Linked DNA regions of Actinocatenispora thailandica. The protein of the gene in region 1 interacts with the protein of each later gene in a pairwise test. Links are inferred from orthologs where the notes say so. Each region holds a gene or a part of one and is shown in the gene's direction. Other genes may lie near its edges.

The links. Proteins that work in one complex are often made in the same cells at the same time.
Region 2: the proteins of Athai_RS22975 (region 1) and Athai_RS10430 interact in binary tests that used the Escherichia coli proteins (3 or more experiments, as listed by UniProt). The link is inferred for Actinocatenispora thailandica from one-to-one orthologs.

Annotation. Positions count from the first base shown.
Region 1 is NZ_AP023355.1:5,149,719-5,157,507, reverse strand. What follows is about bases 2,548-5,517. They hold Athai_RS22975 (class I SAM-dependent DNA methyltransferase), read left to right. Parts: upstream 2,548-3,218; coding sequence 3,219-4,817; downstream 4,818-5,517. Other genes in these bases: Athai_RS22970 (restriction endonuclease subunit S), read left to right, coding at 4,814-5,517; Athai_RS22980 (thioesterase domain-containing protein), read left to right, coding at 2,548-3,207. In the rest of the region: Athai_RS22990 (DUF4352 domain-containing protein), read right to left, coding at 1-355; Athai_RS22985 (MmpS family transport accessory protein), read right to left, coding at 411-872; more of Athai_RS22980, read left to right, coding at 1,153-2,547; more of Athai_RS22970, read left to right, coding at 5,518-5,998; Athai_RS22965 (type I restriction endonuclease subunit R), read left to right, coding at 6,001-7,789. UniProt on the Escherichia coli protein: The subtype gamma methyltransferase (M) subunit of a type I restriction enzyme. The M and S subunits together form a methyltransferase (MTase) that methylates A-2 on the top and A-3 on the bottom strand of the sequence 5'-AACN(6)GTGC-3'.
Region 2 is NZ_AP023355.1:2,354,869-2,360,151, reverse strand. What follows is about bases 2,410-5,283. They hold Athai_RS10430 (uracil-DNA glycosylase), read left to right. Parts: upstream 2,410-3,446; coding sequence 3,447-4,121; downstream 4,122-5,283. Other genes in these bases: glgB (1,4-alpha-glucan branching protein GlgB), read left to right, coding at 4,230-5,283; Athai_RS10435 (MerR family transcriptional regulator), read left to right, coding at 2,573-3,391; Athai_RS10440 (PLDc N-terminal domain-containing protein), read right to left, coding at 2,410-2,510. Outside these bases: Athai_RS10445 (S1 family peptidase), read left to right, coding at 1,345-2,220; more of Athai_RS10440, read right to left, coding at 2,316-2,409. UniProt on the Escherichia coli protein: Excises uracil residues from the DNA which can arise as a result of misincorporation of dUMP residues by DNA polymerase or due to deamination of cytosine.

The DNA of each region.
Region 1 (7,789 bases):
CGTCCGGCGTCGCCTCGTCGGTCCGGGGCTCGTCGGTGGGTTCCTCCGTCGGTTCGTCGACCGCGGCGCTCGCACTGGCGTGCGCACTGGCGACGGCCGCGGGGCGGTTGCTCCGCTGCACGAGGGTGACCGAAACGGCGACGCCCACGACCACCACTGCGAGTGCGGCAGCCAAGGCGACGACGAGGGTGCGCAACCGGACCGTACGAGCAGGATGGCGGTGCGGCGCCAGCTCGGCGCCGGACGGCTGGTCGTCGGGCCACCCGGGGTCCGGCTGTTCGGGGATCGACTGTTCGTAGGTAGGTCGGTCCTGCGGCGACTGGTCGTCGGGCGATGTCTGGTCGTGCGGTGACATGATGTCCTCCTCTCCGTGGGCCCGTCGGCGCCGACGGCACCGACGGGCCCGCCGGTCACATGTCCTTGTTGCAGGTGACGACGGCGTACTGGCCGCGCGAGGTGTTGGTGACGGCCACCTTGCCGTCGACGCTGATGCTGCAGGTGATGGAGCCGGAGGTGCCGTCGGACTGGGCGGTCAGGCCGAGCAGCAGGACGCTGTCGTCGGTGTGCGACTTCTTCGTCCACGGCAGCGCCGCACCGTTGTCCTGCGACTGGTTGGCGCCGATGCCGTAGGTGATGTCGTTGGCCTTGCTCACCCCGTTTCCGGTGACCTTGAAGACGATGGTGTGCCCGGACTTGCGGTGCTTCGTTTCCGACGAGCCGTGCTTCGTCGCGGGCGTGCCCTGCCCGGAGGCGGCCGGGGTGCCGTCCTCGGCGCCGGGGCCCTTCGTGGTGCCGGTGCCGCTGCCGGAGCAGGCGATGGCGGTGACGGCGAGCAGGGCGAGCGGGATCGCGGTGAGCAGCTTGTTGCGCATGGGATCTCCCGAGTACGTCGAATCGATCGCGGTCGGATCGACGGGGCGTGTACTCGATCGGGCGCCGGATCGGAACTCTCGGCGTCGGACCGGTGCCGGCACTGCGTCGGCAGGAGCCACGATGAGGGCCGACGACGAAGCGGGTCAATTAATCGACCTGATAACCAGGGTTATCAGGTCACCGATTTGATTTTCGGAACCATGCGGTCATAGCCTGCGAGAGACAACTGCCGGTTTCGACGCCGGCGGCGCCCGATGTCGGGAACAGGAGGCCGTGCGGATGGACCCGCTGCTGATCTCCATGCCGGACATCGCCGAGCTCGCCGACGTGCAGCGCCCGGTCGTGACGACGTGGCGCCGACGGTACCCGGACTTTCCGCCACCGGTCGCGACCGACACGAACGTTCCGCTGTTCGTCGCCCGCGACGTGGCCGACTGGCTCACCCGCACCAACCGGGTCACCGCCCCCGATCTCGACACCGACCTCGCGCTCTACGGGCTGGCCCGCTACACCGACCGGATCGGCGGCGAACGCCTCGTCGCCGCGCTCACCGCCCTGCTATGCCTGCGCCACCTGGACGGCAGGCCGCTGCGGCCCGGCGCGGCGACCGGCAGCCTGTCTCGACTGCGCCGCCGAGCCCGCGCCGCCGACCCCGACGACCTGCTGCTCGCCAGCGAGATCGGCGAGCTCGGCGACGACGCCGCGTTCCTCGTCGAACACGCCGAACTGCTGGTCGAGGCCGCCTGGGACGTCCGCCGCGCATTCCGCCACGTGCTGCGATGCCGGCACCGGCTGGCCGCCGACGCGACCACCCGCGACGACGTGCTCGGCGAACTCGCCCGCCTGGTCGCCGGCCTCTCCGGAGCCGCCGACCGGGCCGCCACCGGCACCGTCCGGCTCGTCGACCTGGCCGCCGGCAGCGGTGACCTGGTGTCGGCGGTCCTCGCCGACCTCGACGAGCTCGCCGACACCCGGATCCGCGCCGCCGAAACCGACCGGGCCACGGCACGCCTGCTGCGGCGTCGCCTCGCGATGGCCGGCCTGCCGCCGCGTGCGGTCGTCGATCGGCCGACCGGGCCGGTCGCCGACGCGCTCGGGTTGGAGGACGATCCGCCCGACGTGGTCCTGCATCGGTTGCCGTACCGTCCGGGCGAGTCTCGGGCGGCTCGGCGTGCGCTCACCGCTCTGGCCGACACCGCGGACCTGCTGCCCACCGGCGCCACCGCCGTGCTGCTCGGCCCGGCCGCCGCACTGACCGAGCCGCTGCCCGCGTACGGGCCGGCCTGGCGGCTGCGCGCCGACCTGCTGCGAGCCGGCAACGTCGAGGCCGTGATCCGGCTGCCCGGCGGCTGCCTGCCCTACCGGCCGGCGCACCGGCTCGCCCTGTGGGTGCTTCGCCGGGAGCGCGACAACCGGGACGCCGACCAGGTGCTCACCGCCGACCTCTCCGACCGGGCGCTCGGCGCGCGCGACGTCGACGAGATCGTCACCGACGTGGTCACCTGGCGTCGCGACGGCTATCCGCGGCAGGCACGGGCCTTCGCACTGGCGGTCCCGGTACGCACCGCCACGCTGCTGGCCCGCGACACCGAACTGACCGCGGTGCACCGCCCGCATCGGCTCACCGACGCCCCGGCGGAGGCGCAGGCGATCGAGCTGGAAGCCGAACTGAACCGGCCCGCGCCGCCGGCGCCCGTGCACCTGCTGCTGGCGCCGCGGCCGAGTGCGGACCGGCCCGCCGTCACCACGCTCGGCGCGCTGATCAGGCAGCACGCCGTGCTGGTACGGCCGGGCACCAGGCTTCGCGCCGAGGACACCGCCGTCCGGGACGGACATCCGGTCTTCGGCGCGCCGGAACTGACCAGCCGCCGGGTGTCCGGCCACCGCCGGATCGACCGGGCCGTCTTCGCCGCCCGATACGACCATGCCGCCCTCACGCAGCCCGGCGACGTGGTGGTCACCGTGAAGCCGGAGCTGGCGGTGCTGGTCGACACCGACGGCTACGCCGTCGTCGAGTTTCCGGCCCGGGTGCTGCGCATCGCCCCGGAAGAGGACCGCTTCACCCCGTCGACCCTGGCGGCGCTGCTGTCCGCGGCGCACTCCGGCGACCGGCCCGCCGGCGCGGTGCACGAGCCGCTGCGGCTGGACCAGTACCCGCTGCCGCTGCTGCCGCCCGCCGAGACCGCGCGCCTCGACGCCGCGCTGCGCACCGTGCAGGACCGTCGGCGGCAGGCCCGGGAAGAGCTGGCCGCCCTGGACGAACTCACGCATCTGGCGGCCGGCGCACTGCTGGCCGGCAGCCACACCATCGGGGCCGACACGGCCCCGCGCTGAAGGAGAAACCATTGCCCAGAACCAAGAAGAGCGACCAGGCGATGCTGCCGGGCGTGCCGACCATGGCCGACCTGCGCGAAACGCTGTGGAAGGCCGCCGACAAGTTACGCGGCTCGATGGACGCCGCGCAGTACAAGGACTTCGTGCTCGGCCTGGTGTTCCTCAAGTACGTGTCGGACGCGTTCACCGAGCGCCGCGAACAGATCGCCCAGGAGGTGCGGGCCGAGGGCATCGCCGAAGAACGGGTCGCCGACTTCCTCGATGACGTGGACGAGTACACCGGCGAGGGCGTGTTCTGGGTGCCGGCGCCGGCCCGCTGGGACAACATCGCCTCCCGCGCGAAGGAAGGCCGGGTCGGTGAGCTGCTCGATGCCGCGATGGACGCCGTCATGGGCGCCAACGACGCGCTGCTCGGCGTGCTGCCGAAGATCTTCAACCGGGACAACGTCGACCAGCACCGGCTCGCCGAACTGGTCGACCTGATCTCCGACGCCCGGTTCACCGGGCACGGCGACCGGCCCGCCCGCGACGTGCTCGGCGAGGTGTACGAATACTTCCTGGAGAAGTTCGCCCGCGCCGAAGGCAAGCGCGGCGGCGAGTTCTACACCCCGGCCAGCGTGGTCAAGACCCTGGTCGAGGTGCTGGAGCCCTACCAGGGCCGGGTCTACGACCCGTGCTGCGGCTCCGGCGGCATGTTCGTGCAGGCCGAGAAGTTCGTGCTGGCGCACAGCAACCGGGCCGACGCGATCGCCGTCTACGGCCAGGAGTCCAACGAACGCACCTGGCGGCTGGCCAAGATGAACCTCGCCATCCACGGCATCGGCGGCAACCTCGGCCCCCGCTGGGCCGACACCTTCCGCGAGGACCGGCACCCCGACCTGCGGGCCGACCACGTGCTGGCCAACCCGCCGTTCAACATGTCCGACTGGGCCCGCAGCACCGACGACCCGCGCTGGCGCTACGGCGTACCGCCGGCCGGCAACGCCAACTTCGCCTGGATCCAGCACATCCTCGGCAAGCTCGCCGAACGCGGCACCGCCGGCATCGTGCTCGCCAACGGGTCGATGTCCTCCAAGCAGTCCGGCGAGGGCGCGATCCGGGCCGCGCTGGTCGAGGCCGACCTGGTCGCCTGCATGGTGGCGCTGCCGCCGCAGCTGTTCCGCACCACCCAGATCCCCGCCTGCCTGTGGTTCTTCACCAAGGACAAGACGCCGCAGGGCGGCGCCGCGCTGACCGACCGGCGCGGCGAGGTGCTGTTCGTCGACGCCCGCTCGCTCGGCACCATGACCAACCGCACCGAACGGGTGCTCACGCCCGACGAGATCGCCCGCATCGCCGGCACCTACCACGCCTGGCGCGGCACCAAGACCGCGACCGCGGCGTACGAGGACGTGCCCGGCTTCTGCTACTCCGCCAGCCAGGACGAGATCCGCACCCACGACCACGTCCTCACCCCCGGCCGCTACGTCGGCACCGCCGAGGTCGACGACACCGACGCGGAGCCGACAGCCGACAAGATCGCCCGCCTCACCAAGGACCTCTACACCCACTTCGACGAATCCGCCCGCCTCGAACAGGCCGTCCGCGAAGGATTGGAGCGCCTGGCATGAGGCTGAACGTGAACTGGCCCATCGTCGAATTGTCAGAGCTGCTCAAGATCCCGCCGTCCTATGGGATCGTCCAGCCAGGGCGTCACGTTTCAAGTGGTGTCCCAATCGTGAGAGTCGGTGATATCTCCAATGGTCGGGTCGATGCGTCGGCGCCGCTGTGTGTCGACGCCGAGGTCGAAGATAGATATCGTCGAACACGCCTCGAAGGCGGTGAGATCGTCTTATCGCTCGTTGGATCGGTTGGTAACGCCGCCGTCGTTGCGAACGATCTGTCAGGCTGGAATGTTGCACGTGCTGTGGCCGTCTTGCGTCCCAAGGATCCGGAGTTCACTCGCTGGATCTACTATTCGTTGCGATCCTCGACGGCTCAGGAAAGCATGAGGAATTGGCAAACGACGACTGTCCAAGCCACGCTGAACCTTAGAGACGTGGCGCGCATTCCAATTTCTGTGCCTCCCCCTGCTGTTATTGGAGCCGCAACATCGGTGTTGGGGGCGCTGGACGACAAGATCGCGGTCAACGAGCGGATCGCCGCTACCTGTGACGAGTTGAGGAGTCTCCTTTTTGCAGAGGCGATTTCGCGTGACCGTGCGAGGTGCGATGAGAGGCCACTCTCCGGCGTGGCGTCATTTGTCAATGGTCGTGCCTTTACGAAGGATGCGAACGGAACAGGGCGAGTGGTCGTTCGCATTGCCGAACTCAACTCAGGTCCGGGCGCGTCCACCGTCTATAGCGACATCGAGGTACCTGATCGGCATCTTGCCCGATCCGGGGACGTATTGTTCGCATGGTCGGGATCGCTTCGAGTCGCGCGCTGGTTCCGTTCGGCGGCAATCGTCAATCAGCATATATTCAAGGTGATTCCCCACTCCGGGATGCCGAATTGGCTCGTGTACGAGCTGATCAATCTGCGTATGCCGGAGTTCCGAGGGATCGCTGCCGACAAAGCTACGACCATGGGGCATATTCAACGAAAGCATTTGGATGACCTTGTCTTTGTGCCGAATGAAGATTTGTCGGCCGACCTGCACGGACGGCTTGAGCCGCTATGGCAGCGCGCCCTCACGGCCGAACAGGAATCGCTGGCGTTGACGGAGCTGCGGGATGCGTTGTTGCCGAAGTTGATGTCGGGGGAGATCCGGGTGAAGGACGCGGAGAGACAGGTCGGGGAGGTGGTGTAGGGATGCCGGGGGATTCCGAGGCGGACTGGGAAGCGGACGCCTACGACGAACTGGCCGGGCTGGGCTGGGCGTACCAGCCGGGCACGCAGATCAAGCCGGGCACCGGGGAGCGGGAGCGCTGGGAGCAGCTGGCGATCCCGGGGCGGCTGCGGCAGAAGGTGGCCGAGCTGAACCCTCGGCTGCCCGCGGCGGCGATCGACGAGGTGGTCGGCCGGGTGCTGTCCCCGGCCTCGCAGGATGCGATCGCGGAGAACCGGCGGGTGCACGAGCTGATCACCGGCGGGGTGCCGGTGGTGTACACCGACGACGGCGGGGTGGAGCAGAACCCGACCGCGCGGCTGGTCGACTTCCGCGACCCGAGCCGCAACGACTACCTGGTGGCCGACCAGGTGACGCTGCGGGACGGGCAGCACCACCGCCGGCTGGACCTGGTGATCTATCTCAACGGCCTGCCGGTCGGTGTGATCGAACTGAAGCGGGCCGACGACCAGTACGCCACCCTCGACGGTGCCCGGCAGCAACTGGCCACCTACGCGGCGGAGTTCCCGCAGGCGTTCGCGGCGAACGCGGTGTGCCTGGTGTCGGACGGCTGGACCGCCCGCTACGGCACCCCGTTCACGCCGTTCGAGCACTGGGCGCCGTGGAACGTCGACGAGAACGGCGAACCGGTGCGCACCGAGCCGGGGCACGTCTCGGTCGAGAACTGCCAGCTGTTCGTGGCGCTGGCCGGGCTGTTCACCCAGTTGCGGTTCCTGGAGCTGCTGAACGGCGGCATCACGTTCGGCACCGGTGAGCGTGGCCTGATCAAGCGGATCGCCAAGCCGCACCAGTACTTCGCGGTGCGCCGGGCGGTGCAGCGCACCGTGCAGGCGGTGCGGTCGGACGGCCGGATCGGCGTGGTCTGGCACACCCAGGGCTCCGGCAAGTCGATGGAGATGGAGCTCTACACCCACGCGGCGATGCGCGACCCGGCGCTGGGCAACCCGACCATCCTGGTCGTCACCGACCGCACCGACCTGGACGACCAGCTGTACAACACGTTCGCGGCGAGCACCCTGCTGCCCGAGCCGCTGCGTCCGGCCACCCGCGAGGACCTGCGGGCCGAACTGAACGGCCGGGCCACCGGCGGCATCATCTTCACCACGCTGCAGAAGTTCGGCCTCAGCCGCAAGGAACGCGACGACAACCGGCAGCATCCGCTGCTCAACGACCGGCACAACATCGTCGTGGTCGTCGACGAGGCGCACCGCAGCCACTACGGCGACCTGGACGGCTACGCCCGGCACCTGCGGGACGCGTTGCCGCACGCCAGCTTCGTCGCGTTCACCGGCACCCCGATCGCGCAGGCCGACCGCAACACCCGCACCGTGTTCGGCGACGTCATCGACGTCTACGACCTGACTCGGGCGGTGCGGGACGAGGCGACCGTCCGGGTGTACCACGAGAGCCGGGTGATCGACGTCCACCTGCCGTCCGACGTGACCGCCGAAGACATCGACGAGCAGGTCGACGAGATGACCGACGGACTCGACGAGGCGGAGCGACGCAAGGTCGAGCGCACCGTCGCGGCGATGAACGCGGTCTACGGTGCGCCGTCCCGGCTGCGCGAGCTGGCCGTCGACATCGTGACGCACTGGACCCAGCGCTCCGAACAGATGCAGGGGTTCCTCGGTGCGCCGGGCAAGGCGATGATCGTGTGCGCCACCCGGCGGATCTGCGCCGAGCTGTACGAGCGGATCGTCGAGTTGCGGCCCGACTGGCACGACGACGCCGTCGACCACGGCCGGATCA
Region 2 (5,283 bases), 2.8 Mb from region 1 along the record:
AGCACACCCGGATCGGGACCGTCGGCGGGTACGTCGGGTACGCCGGGCTGTGGGACGACGAGCTGGCGGACCTGCTGCTCGACGAGCTGGCCGGCGGCGAGCACCACGGCGGGCTGGCGTTCCGGCCGGAGCCGGACGCGGTCATCGCTCGCGGCCTGCCCAGCCGGGTGGTCGAGGTGGAGCAGTCGAACTCGTCGGTGGTGTTCGACGAGGAGTCGATCCTGAAGCTGTTCCGCCGCCCCACCCCGGGTGCCAACCCGGACGTGGAGCTGAACCGGGCGCTGCGCCGGGTCGGCTGCCCGCACGTGGCGCCGTTGCTCGGCGAGATCGGCGGCGAGCTGTTCGGCGCCGCCGTGTCGTACGGGATGCTGTCGGCCTACGCGGCGAACGCCGCGGACGGCTGGGCGATGGCGACCGCGAGCGTGCGGGACCTGTTCGCCGAGGCGGATCTGCGGGCCGACGAGGTGGGCGGCGACTTCGCCGCCGAGGCGCGCCGGCTCGGCGAGGCGGTCGCGCAGGTGCACACCGACCTGGTCACCGCGCTGGGTGCCGGCCAGCGGGACGCCGACGGGCAGGCGGACCTGTCCGCGGCGATGATCGGCCGGCTCGCCGAGGCGGTGCGCACGGTGCCGGAGCTGGCCCGGTACGCGGCCGCGCTCGGGGCCGAGTTCACCGCGGTCGCCGACGTCGCGACGCCGTGCCCGGTGCAGCGCATCCACGGCGACCTGCATCTCGGGCAGGCGCTGCGCACCCCGACCAGCTGGCTGCTGATCGACTTCGAGGGCGAACCGGTCAAGCCGCTGGCCGAGCGGGTGCTGCCGGACTCGCCGCTGCGCGACGTCGCCGGGATGCTCCGCTCGTTCGACTACGCCGCCGAGCACCTGCTCGTCGGCGAGGGCGCCGACCACCAGCTGGAGTACCGCGCGCAGGAGTGGGCGACGCGCAACCGGTCGGCGTTCGCGGCCGGGTACGCGGGGGCCGCCGGCCTGGATCCCGATCGGCACCGCGCCCTGCTGCGCGCCTACGAGCTGGACAAGGCGGTGTACGAGGTGGTGTACGAGGCGCGGCACCGGCCGGCGTGGCGGTGGATCCCGCTGCGCTCGATCGCCCGGATGCTCGGTTTCGAGGTGCCCCGCCGGGCGACCTGCCCGCCGCCTGACCGCCGCGGCGGCACGCCAGCCGGTCCGGTCGCCGTATCGCCCGATACGACGGGATTTTCGGCTAAACGGAGACTCTTGCGGAATGTCTCCTTCCGAGTACCGTATGACGGGAAACGGGATTCAACGACGGTCCTACCCCCAGCCGCGGCGAGCCCCCCGCCCCGGCACCGTGAAGGAGGAACCCGTGCCGATCTCCCCTGCCCCCCGTCGCCTGGCCCGGACGATCCGGACCCTCGCCGCCGCCGTCGGCCTCGCCGCGGCGTCCGCGCTCAGCCTGCCCAGCGCCGTCACGGCGGCACCGTCTCAGCCCACCGCCAGCCAACTCGCCGGAGTCCGTGCCGCCGTGGCCGGAACCGGCGTCGACGGCATCGCCTGGTACACCGACACCGCGTCCCATCGGGTCGTGGTCACCGCCGACGCCACCGTGTCGGCCGCCGAGATCGCCACGATCAGGAAGGCAGCCGGCAGTACCGGCGCCGTCCGCGTGACCCGCACGGCGGGCGTGTTCCGGCCGCTGCTGTCCGCCGGGGCCGCCATCTACGGCGGCCAGTACCGCTGCTCGCTCGGGTTCAACGTGGTCAAGGGCGGCACCTACTACTTCCTCACCGCCGGGCACTGCGGCAAGGTCGCGGACACCTGGTACTCCGACTCCCGGCACAGCACGCTGATCGGGCCGACGATCGGCTACACGTTCCCCGGCCACGACTACGCGCTGGTCCGGTACGACAACAGCTCGCTGAGCCATCCCGGCGGCTTCACCGCGGCGAACGCGTACGTCGGCGAGTCGGTCAAGCGCACCGGCTCGACGTCCGGTACGCACAGCGGCACCGTCACCGCGCTGGACGTCACCGTGCACTACTCGGGCGGCGGCGGCACCGTGCGGGGCCTGATCCAGACCACCGTCTGCGCCGAGCCGGGCGACTCCGGCGGCCCGATGTACGACGGGTCCAAGGGGCTGGGCATCACCTCCGGCGGCAGCGGCGACTGCTCGTCCGGCGGTACCACCTTCTTCCAGCCACTGCCGCAGGCCGCCAGCGCCTACGGCGTCACGGTCTACTGACCGACCCGCACCACGCACCCGCCCTGCCGGCGAGCTGGCCGGCAGGGCGGGTGCGTGGTGCGAACCGCCCGCCGCGCCGGGACCCGGCCATGGGTTCAGCGACGGCGCCCGAGCAGCAGGTAGGCGATACCGCCGATCGGGACCGACAGCACACAGATCACCACCCAGGCCATCCGTGGCAGCAGCAGGATGTCCCGGTCGTCGGCCCGGGCGAGATCGGTCACGCAGTATCCGGCGAAGCCGGCGGCCGCGACCACCACCAGCAGGGCCGCCGTCAGCGTCGGGCTCATCGGGCAGACTCCGTGCCGACCATGTGTCGATTGTCGACCCTGATGCGGCGGGAGGCCAGGCGATGTTGACGATCGGGGACTTCGCCCGGCACGGCCGGGTGTCGGTCCGGATGCTGCGGCACTACGACGCGCTGGGGCTGCTGACCCCGGCCCGGGTCGACGCGGCCAGCGGCTACCGGTACTACACCGCCGACCAGCTGGCCCGGCTGAACCGGATCGTCGCACTGAAGGACCTCGGCCTGAGCCTGGCGCAGATCCGCGAGGTGCTCGACGACCGGCTCACCGCCGAGCAGCTGCGCGGCATGCTGCGGCTGCGGCACGCCCAGCTGCGGCAGCAGATCGAGGCGGACACCGCGCGGCTGGCCGGCGTCGAGGCGCGGCTCGCGGTGATCGAGCGGGAGGGCCGGCTGCCCACCGGCGAGATCGTGGTCAAGGACCTTCCGGCGGCACGCCTGGCGCAGCTGGCCGGGGTCGCGGCGAGCTGGGACCCGTCGGACATCACGCCCGTCATCGTCCCGTTGTACCAGCGGCTGGGCACCCTGCTCGACCGGCACGACGTGCGCCCGGTGGCGCCCGACATCGCTTGGTACACCGAGGATCCGGACGGTGGCGTGCGGGTGCACGCCGGCGTGCAGGTGACCGTGGCGCCGGACCCGGCGTACCCGTTCGAGGTGGTCGACCTGCCGGCGGTGCCGGCGGCGGCGACGCTGCTGCACCGCGGCCCGATGGCGGAGTCGGATCCGTCGTTCCAGGCGCTCGGCCGCTGGATCGGCGACAACGGGTACCGCCCCACCGGGTACCGCGAGTCCTACCTGTCCTGCCCGGGGCCCGACCAGGCCGACTGGGTCACCGAACTCCAGGAACCGGTGGAGCCGGCATGACCGGCCGGCACCCGATGTGTGCCCGTGTCGTACCCGGTGGGTAGGCTCCGCGGTCATGACTGGGCGACCATTGGCCGAGGTTGTCGACGCGAGTTGGGCACAGGCGTTGACGCCGGTGGCGGAGCAGATCACCGCGATGGGCGAGTTCCTGCGGGCGGAGAACGCGGAGGGCCGCGGCTACCTGCCGACCGGCGACCGGGTGCTGCGCGCGTTCACCCAACCGCTCGCCGACGTGCGGGTGCTGATCGTCGGGCAGGATCCCTACCCCACGCCCGGCGATGCGGTCGGGCTGTCCTTCTCGGTGGCGCCGGACCGGCGGATCCCGGCCAGCCTGCGCAACATCTTCCGGGAGTACTGCGACGATCTGGGCTACCCGAAGCCGGCGAGCGGCGACCTGACCCCGTGGGCCGAGCACGGTGTGTTGCTGCTCAACCGGTGCCTGACCGTGCAGCCGGGCAAGCCGGCCGCGCACCGCGGCAAGGGCTGGGAGAAGGTCACCGACGCGGCCATCCGGGCGTTGGTGGCGCGCGGCGGTCCGCTGGTGGCGATTCTGTGGGGCCGCGACGCGCAGTCGCTGCAGCCGCTGCTCGGCGACACCCCGGTGCTCAAGAGCGTGCACCCGTCGCCGATGTCGGCCGACCGCGGCTTCTTCGGATCCAAGCCGTTCACCCGCGCCAACGACCTGCTCGTCCAGCAGGGCGCCGCCCCGGTCGACTGGAAGCTCCCCTAGGGCGTGCGAACCGCCTCGACACCGGAGGCGGCCACCGTACGCGACATGCCGGGCACCCACCGGTGCGTCCGGGGCGCGGCGCGGGCCCCGGGCGCTTAGGGTTGTCTGGTGGCGACATCGGTGGACTCAGAAGTGCTCGACCGCCTCGTCCGAGGCGAGGCGTACGATCCGCACGCCGTGCTCGGCGCGCACCCGCTCGGCGGCGACCGGACCGTGGTGCGCATGCTGCGGCCGGACGCGCTGCAGCTGGTCGTCGTCGACGGCGACCAACGGTTTCCGGCGCGCAAGGTGCACGACGGCGGTGTGTTCGAGGCGACGCTGCCCGGTGCGCCGCGCGACTACCGGATCGAGGTGACCGGCGCCGACGGCGAGCAGCGGTTGGTCGATGACCCGTACCGGTGGCTGCCGACGCTCGGCGACACCGACCTGTACCTGATCGGCGAGGGCCGGCACGAGGAGCTGTGGCGGGTGCTCGGCGCGCACCCGCGCCGCTACTCGACGCCGAACGGCCCGGTGAACGGCGTCGCGTTCGCGGTGTGGGCGCCGAACGCCCGGGCCGTGCGGGTGATCGGCGACGGCATCGGCTGGGGCGCCTACGACGGGCTGTCGATGCGCTCGCTCGGCTCGTCCGGGGTGTGGGAACTGTTCGTCCCGGACTTCGCCGCGGACGGGCTCTACAAGTACCGCATCCTCGGGCCGGACGGCCGCTGGCGGGAGAAGGCCGACCCGATGGCGCAGTCGACGGAGGTTCCGCCGCGCACCGCGTCGCGGGTGTACCGCTCGGCGTACGAGTGGGGCGACGCGGACTGGCTCGCGACCCGGCGCCAGACCGAATGGCACCAGCGTCCGGTGTCGATCTACGAGGTGCATCTGGGCTCCTGGCGCCCCGGCGCGACCTACCGCGAACTGGCCGACGAGCTGGTGTCCTACGTGACCGAGGTCGGGTTCACGCACGTGGAGTTCCTGCCGGTGGCCGAGCACCCGTTCGGCGGCTCGTGGGGCTACCAGGTCACCAGCTACTACGCGCCGACCGCCCGGTTCGGCTCCCCCGACGAGTTCCGCTACCTGGTGGACCGGTTGCACCAGGCCGGTGTCGGCGTCTACCTCGACTGGGTACCGGCGCACTTCCCGCGGGACGAGTGGGCGCTGGCACGCTTCGACG